DNA from 2 places in the Brevibacillus sp. SAFN-007a genome. Region 2 is predicted to be linked to the other one. Evidence: riboswitches for the same ligand, from Rfam matches in the RefSeq annotation. Region 2 holds a riboswitch; the other holds the start of a gene.
The links. A riboswitch is a leader RNA that binds a small molecule or an ion and turns the genes downstream of it on or off. The one in region 2 is predicted to bind cobalamin.
Positions count from the first base shown of each region.

Region 1: another riboswitch for cobalamin. It lies ahead of ACTHO6_RS03805 (enoyl-CoA hydratase-related protein); the one in region 2 lies ahead of cobO (cob(I)yrinic acid a,c-diamide adenosyltransferase).

Region 1 is NZ_JBQCKK010000002.1:67,551-71,507, reverse strand. Features, by position in the region: gene ACTHO6_RS03810 (enoyl-CoA hydratase/isomerase family protein) at 1-967, opposite strand, end outside; gene ACTHO6_RS03805 (enoyl-CoA hydratase-related protein) at 981-1,154, opposite strand; cobalamin riboswitch at 1,475-1,664, opposite strand; gene ACTHO6_RS03800 (zinc ribbon domain-containing protein YjdM) at 1,770-2,108, opposite strand; gene lpdA (dihydrolipoyl dehydrogenase) at 2,235-3,614, opposite strand; gene ACTHO6_RS03790 (dihydrolipoamide acetyltransferase family protein) at 3,627-3,957, opposite strand, start outside.
Region 2 is NZ_JBQCKK010000010.1:102,188-106,144, reverse strand. Features, by position in the region: gene ACTHO6_RS12840 (copper amine oxidase N-terminal domain-containing protein) at 41-1,333, opposite strand; cobalamin riboswitch at 1,555-1,774, shown strand; gene cobO (cob(I)yrinic acid a,c-diamide adenosyltransferase) at 2,059-2,598, shown strand; gene cobD (threonine-phosphate decarboxylase CobD) at 2,598-3,713, shown strand; gene cobU (bifunctional adenosylcobinamide kinase/adenosylcobinamide-phosphate guanylyltransferase) at 3,710-3,957, shown strand, end outside.

The DNA.
Region 1 (3,957 bases), on a different contig from region 2:
CCCTATCAATGAGAACCGAGCGAACCCCTTCAAAAAAATCGGGATGCCGCATAAAGTTTTGCGCAAGTACAAGGTCTGTCGCAAAGCATTCTTCCCTTGTTTTGTTTTCGCCATCGACCAGTTGTTTCAAGGTGACTTTCAGGGAGCTGGGCGACTTCTCCAGAATAGCGGCTTTTGTTTTCGCGGCAAACTCGCTCTCCTCTGCTTCCAGGGAGGCAAGGATTTCCTCGATCGTGGCAAACGCAAAGTGACGGTCAATCGATTCGCGCAGAGCGGCAAGCTGTCCCTCGCCTGCTGGCGTTTCCGCATACGCCTGAATCAACGGGTCCAGCTCCACCGCCGCCTTTTCTCCCGTCCAATCTTTTTGTTCCAGCTCGCCAAGAAACGCTTTCAGCCGCTCGCTGGCCATGTACACGTCCGCCGCCTGGCTGTACAGCACATCGGGAGCCTGAATGACAGCAGCGGTCAAAGCGAGGTATCGGCCGACATATCCAGGTGCCTTGTTCAGAAAATACGCGGCGCCTACGTCCGGGAAAAAGCCAATATTCATTTCCGGCATGGACCATTTCGTGCGCTCGGTCACGATTCTGTGGCTGGCTCCGTAAGTCAACCCGACTCCGCCTCCCATCACCACTCCGTCGAGTACAGCGACGATCGGTTTGCCGAACGCGTAAACCATCTGGTCCACTTGGTACTCGTCCGCAAAAAAGCGAACGGCTTTTTCCAGCGCTTCCGCACCTGTATTCGCCTCGTACAGCGCTTTTATATCCCCGCCTGCGCAAAAGCCTTTTGTCCCTTCTCCTTTTATGACCACGAGGCGGACGTTCTCCTTGCCCGCCCATTCACGCAGTCGTTGCCCGATAGCCAAAACCATGTCGTGCGTAAGCGAATTGATCGCTTGCGGCCGGTTTAGCGTGATCGTAGCCAGGCCATTGTCGCCAACGGAAAACAGCACGTCGTTTGTCATGGAATCCTCCTTTTCAGGAATGAGTAAAATGCGGCTTTCGCTTCTCAATGAACGCTTGAATCCCTTCTTTGGCATCGGCTGTCGCGAACAGCTCGGCAAATTTTTGCCATTCTATTTCCAGCCCTTCCGCCATGCTTCCCCTCTCGCTGTGCGTGATGCACGCCATTGCCCGCGCAACGCTCGTCATGCTCTTGCCTTCTATCAGGGAGTGGCTATCGCCGGATAATCTCGCCCTTTCATTTCGTGTAATGGGCTTTGATCACGCTCGGATTCTCTATCGTCAAGTTGTTCATTATGCACGTCTGAAAATCGTTGGTACAATACTCGACTGTCCCAAACCTAAAGTCATTCATCCGTCACGTACCCTCCTGAAAATCCGCACAAAAAAAACAACTTCTGCAGAAGTTGTTAAGAGGCGAATGAATACCGAAATAAGCATGCCGATTGTCAAAATCAAAAACACGCCCATCCATTTCGCACTTAACACCCCCTATCCTCGTAGGTATTGATGTTGTGCTCAAACAGGCAGGTCTCCTGGCTTATGTTCATCGCTTTTCGAACCTTCCCATTTTCGGCTGGCGAAAACAGTGGCATCTTCGAATCGCTCCCAATTACAGTTGCGGGACAGCGTCGGATTCTAACCGTACTTCCCTTTTAAGCAGATAACGCTATCTGCACCTGTTTGTACACGTATTTAGTTTGCCCTGAATATAACATCTATTCAGAAAATTAACAATCGGTTTCTTTTCTATATAATGGGTGCTAGAAAGCCAGCTTCTCTCGGAAAGCTGGCCTGACGCTTCTACACTTTTTTCACGAACGCTGATTTCAGTTTCATCGCACCCAACCCGTCGATCTTGCAATCGATATCGTGGTCGCCGTCCACCAGGCGAATGTTTTTGACCTTTGTGCCGATTTTCACGACCATCGAACTCCCTTTTACTTTCAGGTCTTTGATGACCGTGACCGTATCGCCGTCTTGCAGGACATTTCCGTTGGCGTCCTTGATTACTTTTTCACCGCTGTCCTCGGCTTGTGCCTGCAATGTCCACTCGTAGCTGCATTCCGGACAAATGAGCATGCTTCCATCCTCGTACGTGTACGCGGAATGACATTTGGGGCAGTTTGGCAATGTACTCATGTTTTTTTATACCTCCATCCCATTTCGGCTCATTGTAACATAGGATGGCTTTTCATGCATGGCTGCTGCCAAATCCCGAACGAAACCACACCCCAGCCATGAACCGCCGTTCCTCGGATTGTAGCGTTATCCGTGAATCGCATGTCCCAACGCGCCGCGAACCGCCTCCAGCAGCACTTCCGATAGCGTAGGATGGGGGGCGATAAAGCTCTCCATCGCATCTGCTGTCATTTCCGCATGCAGGAGCAGCGCGGCTTGCCCGATCAACTCTGTTGCCAGAGGGCCGACCAGCGTCACGCCGACGATCTCGTGGTACGTTGGCTCGACCAGCACTTTTACTTTGCCTGCGGCTTCCTGCACAATCATCGCCTTGCCGTTGGCCGAAAAAGAAAACTCGCCGACGAGCAGCCCTTCGTATCGTTCTCTGGCCTGTCGCTCTGTCAGCCCGACAGAAGCCACCTCCGGGGAGGTATACATGCAGCGGGGTACAGCCCGCAGGTTGAGGATCGCTTCCTCGCCGCACGCCTGGCGGGCAGCGACCTCGCCTTCGTGAAAAGCTACGTGGGCAAGCTGAATCGTTCCGCGCGCATCCCCTGCGGCATAAATATGCGGCTGGCTCGTCTGCAAGCGCTCGTTTACCTCGATCCCGCGCGCTGTCGCTTGCACCCCGGCCCGCTCTAGCAAAAGTCCGTCCAGCCGCGGCTTTCTTCCGATCGCGACCAGGACGGCATCTGCCGTGAGTTCCCTGACGCCTTCCGGAGTACGGATACGCGCCAGCCTGTTCGTCCGATCGAGTGCCTCCACACGGCTTGCCAGATGCAGCTGCACGCCCTCCTGCTTCAAGCCGCGCTCCAGAAACACCGCGATGTCAGCGTCTTCTCCGGGCAACAATTGCTCGGCCATCTCCACGATGACGACCTGGCTGCCCATTCTGCTGTACACCGAAGCAAATTCGCAGCCAATCACTCCTCCGCCCACGATGAGCAGCACGGGCGGTGCCTTTTCCAATTGCAGGCAGTGGCTGCTATTCAAAATCCACTCTCCGTCGAATGGAGCAAACGGCAGGGCGATTGGCTCCGCCCCGGTCGCTATAATAAACTTCTCCGCCTCTACGCTGCTCGTACCGTCTGCCGTTTCCACCTGCAAGGCTCGCTCGTTTTGAAAGGCGGCGCGCCCTCGCATCACTTGCACCTGGTTGCGTTTCATCAGGTACTGTACGCCGCCTGTCAGCTTTTGCACCACACTCTGTTTATAGGCGTGGATTTTGTCCCACTGTACCCGCACCCCGTCACCAGCAACTTCGATGCCAAAGCGATCTGCGTGCAGTACCTGACGATACGTGTCCGCGCACTCCAGCAGCGCTTTGGTCGGCATGCAGCCTTCGTTCAGGCAGGTGCCGCCCAGTTCCTTCTGCTCGATCAGCACCACCTGCTTTCCGGCGCGCGCCGCCGTGATCGCCGCCACGTAACCCGCTGGTCCGCCGCCGATAATCGCGATATCGTACATGCTCTTCCCTCCCTAGACCAGCAGGCTGTGCGGTTCTTCCAGGTAAGACCGGACTGTCGCCAAAAACGCCGCAGCCGGAGCGCCGTCAAGCACCCTGTGGTCAAACGTCAGGGAGAGCGGCAACAGCGTGCGGCGCTTCAGCTCGTCGCCGACGAATACAGGCGTGTCTTTCGCCGCTCCGACGCCCAATATCCCGGCTTCCGGCGGATTCAACACAGGCGTAAAGGTGTCCACGCCATAGCTGCCCAGATTGGTGATCGTGAAGGTAGAGCCTTTCATTTCTTCCGGCGCCAGCTGATTTTGTTTGGCCCGGGCGCTGACGGATTTCAGTTCGCTGGACAGC
Region 2 (3,957 bases):
AAAATTATTTTAACGAAAAGCGCAGCGACAGGCGGGGGAATCAGGAACCGCCCTGCTTTAGCCTGACCCAATGGTTGTAATCGTGAATCGCAAAGCCGGCAAAGCTCGCATAACGCCCGAGATGTTCCTGTGCTACCTGCAACTCGGTTTTCATCGTCTGGAGCGGCAGCGCGTGAAAGCTCGTGTGGGGGCCTTCGTTGCTGGGAGCCGTCTCTACGGCGACGATCACCTGCTTTTTCAGCGTGGCCGCTTCCCGCAAAATCGGATGAGCGTTGGCAATGATCCCGTCCTGGCCCAGTGCGACATTGCGGTAGTCCATGATGACTACCGCATCTGCCTTTTCCAGCATCCAGGCGCTCAAGCTGTAATTCGTGCCCGGAACCTTGACCTGATGGAGCCAAAACGGGATGTCGAGCGTGAGCGTAAGCCCGCTTGCCCGCCTGTCTTTTTCGATCAGGCGAACCGTGTCCATCCAGCTTTGCACGATTTTGTCGCGATTTGACTTCCATTCCGGCAAAATGTACGGCTCAATGTCAAAGTGCAGTCCGGCGAACCGCTCTTGCGCGGCGACCGAGGCGTTGTACGCGCGGACCCAGTTGATAAACGCCTTGAGCTCGCCATGGCTTGCAGGAAAAGACCATTGGGGACGGCCTTCCAGCGCTTCTACGGCGATTTGCTTTTCCTGCGCCTTGCGGATGAACTGCTGGTAGACAGTCGGCGGGATGTCCCGGTCGATTTGCAGGTAGATCGCGCTCAATTGATGCTCGCTGGCAAACTGGATAATCTGCTCTTGCTGGGTGTAGAGCAGGCTGGCATCCCAAAGCCACGTGCTGCGCCGATGTTGCCAGGTGCTGTCGGGAGCAGGCGGCACAGAGGCCGGAGGGATTGCACTCGCATGGCCGGAAGTGGTGATCGCGACCAGGTTGCGCTCGGCCAGCCACTCGATCCGGGCGTCAAACAGCTCGCTGATGAAGCGGAGCGGAACCATCGTGCGGTTGTTGCGGAGGACGGCCGGGGCGTCGAAGCGTACCTTTTTGCCGTTGACCAGCGCGTAGTCCTGGCCGATGGTCAACTGAATGGTGTTCGGTTCTTTCCGGAGCGTCATCTGGCTCGTCTGTGGGTGCCACTGCATGCCAAGGCCGAGCTTTTCCGCGACAAACCGGGCGGGAACCATGGTGCGCTGCGTGCTTGGGTCTACGTAGGGCTGGGTGTCGGGAAAGGTGACGTACTCTCCGTTTACGGCTACCTGGATGTGCGGAGCGGACTGGGCAAAAGAGAAGGGGGCGGCGCTGAGCAGAAAGGTCAGCAGGCCGACCTGCTGCATTTTTTTCATCTGTGTTTTTCCTCGCGGCATTTTATAGGATGTGCGGTACTATTTTACAATAAGGCGGCCTGCCTCCGCCTGATGACAAGGTTGCAGGGGAGCAGGAAACATCCGTGAAGAAACGACTACTTTTCAGCTTCGCTCTTTGCCGGATTGCAGCTTTTGCTTGAATCCCTGGGAGCATTTGCTATTATTAAAACAAGCCATGGTCATGGAAACGAACGACATTTGAATAGCGTAGAAAAACAGGTCCTTGTTTTTTGCGAGCGGCAGCTTGCGAAAGCGAGGTTAAAAGGGAAGTTTGGTGAAAAGCCAACGCGGTCCCGCCACTGTAAAAGAGGAGCTCTTCTTCTGGGCAACGGCGCCATCCACTGCACGCCAGCGTGCGGGAAGGAGGAAGAAGGGCGATGATCCTTGAGCCAGGAGACCTGCCTGTTTTGATGTGTACACTGATTTCCTTCGGGTCAAAGGATGAGGTGAGGATTGTTGCAGTCGGCTATCCGCGCTTTGTTTTCCTTGGAGGTTTGGGGAAACAAGGCGTTTTTTTGTACACGGAACGCGAAACAGGGGGCAAAACGGCTAACTCCTCCTTGTTTCCGTCAGGTCAATCACGAAGCGAGGGAAAACAGTTGAATCGGCAACGGAGCCTACCCTGCATTTTTGGAGCGCTGTGCCTCCGAAAATGATGAGGGATGGGCAACGGGGCCTACCATTTATTTGGGGGGTGACCGTACTTGGGCAACAAGCGGGGCCTGTTTTTGGTCTACACCGGAGACGGCAAAGGAAAGACAACAGCAGCGGTGGGGCTGGCTGTGCGGGCGACTGGACGAGGCAAGAAGGTTATCATGATCCAGTTCATCAAGTCGCCGGAGCGCACGTACGGAGAAAAACTCGTCTTCGACAGGCTGGGCATTGAAATCGTGCAAAAAGGCGTAGGTTTCACCTGGACGAAGACGCCGGAGGAGCATCGGGCGGCGCTGAAGGAGGCGTGGGCATACGCCCGGGAAAAGCTCGCTTCGGGCGAGTACGACGTCGTCATTCTCGACGAGCTGAACAATGCGCTGGCGATCGACCGTTTTCCCATTGCGGACGTGCTGCCGCTCGCGGACGTTTTGGAAGCGATTCAAAACAGGCCGAGCCATGTGCATCTGGTCGTGACGGGGCGGAGCGCCAAGCAGGAAATCATCGACATGGCCGATCTGGTGACAGAGATGAAGCCGATCAAGCATTACTACGAGGAAGGAATACCAGCGGTGCTGGGGGTAGAGTTTTGATGAATGTGCTGGAAGCGTACGGCCACGGTGGAGATTTGTTGACGGCAGCGGACCGCTTTGGGATGGAGCCGGGCCAATTTCTTGATTTTAGTGCCAATATCAACCCGCTGGGCATGCCGGACAGCGTGCGCGAGATGCTGTTGGCCTCGCTGTCTGCCGTGCTGCGTTACCCGGACCCTGGGCATCGCCAGTTTCGCCGGGCGTTGGCAGAGCGGTTGCAGTTGCCAGAGGAATGGCTTTTGCCTGCGAACGGAGCGGCGGAGGCGATGGCGCTCGCGATTCTCGGGCTGCAGCCGCAAACGGTCGGCGTGATTTATCCTTGCTTTTCGGAATATGCAGAGCTTTCCGAGCAGTTTGGCGCAACCGTCATCGGCTGCTACGGAAACGAAGCGAACGGCTACAAGGCCGACAGCGCCGAGCTGTACCGGCTGTTTGAACAGGCCGATCTGGTGTTTGTCGGCTCGCCGAACAATCCGACTGGCATCGTGTATGAGCCGCAGGAGCTGTTGCAGATGGCGGACTGGACGGCCCAGACCGATACGTGGCTGGTCGTGGACGAGGCGTTTCTCGACTTTGTGGAGGAAAGCCGCCAGTTTACGCTGGCAAGTCGTCTGGAGCGCTTTCCCCGCGTCATTTTGTTGCGGTCGATGACGAAAATGTACGCGATCCCCGGTTTGCGTCTCGGCTACGCGATCGCTCATCCGGACGCGATTGCGAAAATGCGCGCGAAGCAGGTGAGCTGGAGCGTGAATGCGCTTGCGCTGTTGGCGGGGGAGCTGTGCTTGCAGGAGCGGGAGTACGAGCGGCGGACACGCAGCCTGATCGCCAGGGAGCGCGCTGGCCTGGTTGAGTTCATTCGCGGGGAGCTGGGCTGGAAGGTCTGGCCGGGGGAGGCGAACTTTTTGCTGCTTCGCTCGCCGGAGGGCTTGCCAGCCGCACAGCTGCAAGAGCGGCTCGGCAAAAAAGGCGTGCTGATCCGCAGTTGCGCCATGTACCCCGGATTGACGGCGCGTGACGTGCGCATTGCCGTTCGCGGGCCAAAAGACAATGCGCGCTTGATCGTGGCCTTGCGCGAGGTACACGAGGTACACAGCGAAGGGAGCGGAGAGCGATGAGTCTGGTGCTGGTGACAGGCGGCGTGCGCTCGGGAAAAAGCCGCTTTGCGGAAGAGTTGGCGCAACAGGCCGGAGAGCGCGTCCTGTACGTGGCGACGGGTCAGGCGTGGGACGAGGAGATGCGGCAACGGATTGCGCGGCACAAGGAGCGGCGGCCGAAGCAGTGGGGCAGCGTGGAGGTCGGCGAGCGGCTGTGCGACTACGAGCCTGCTGGCACACCTTACGACGTCGTGCTGATCGATTG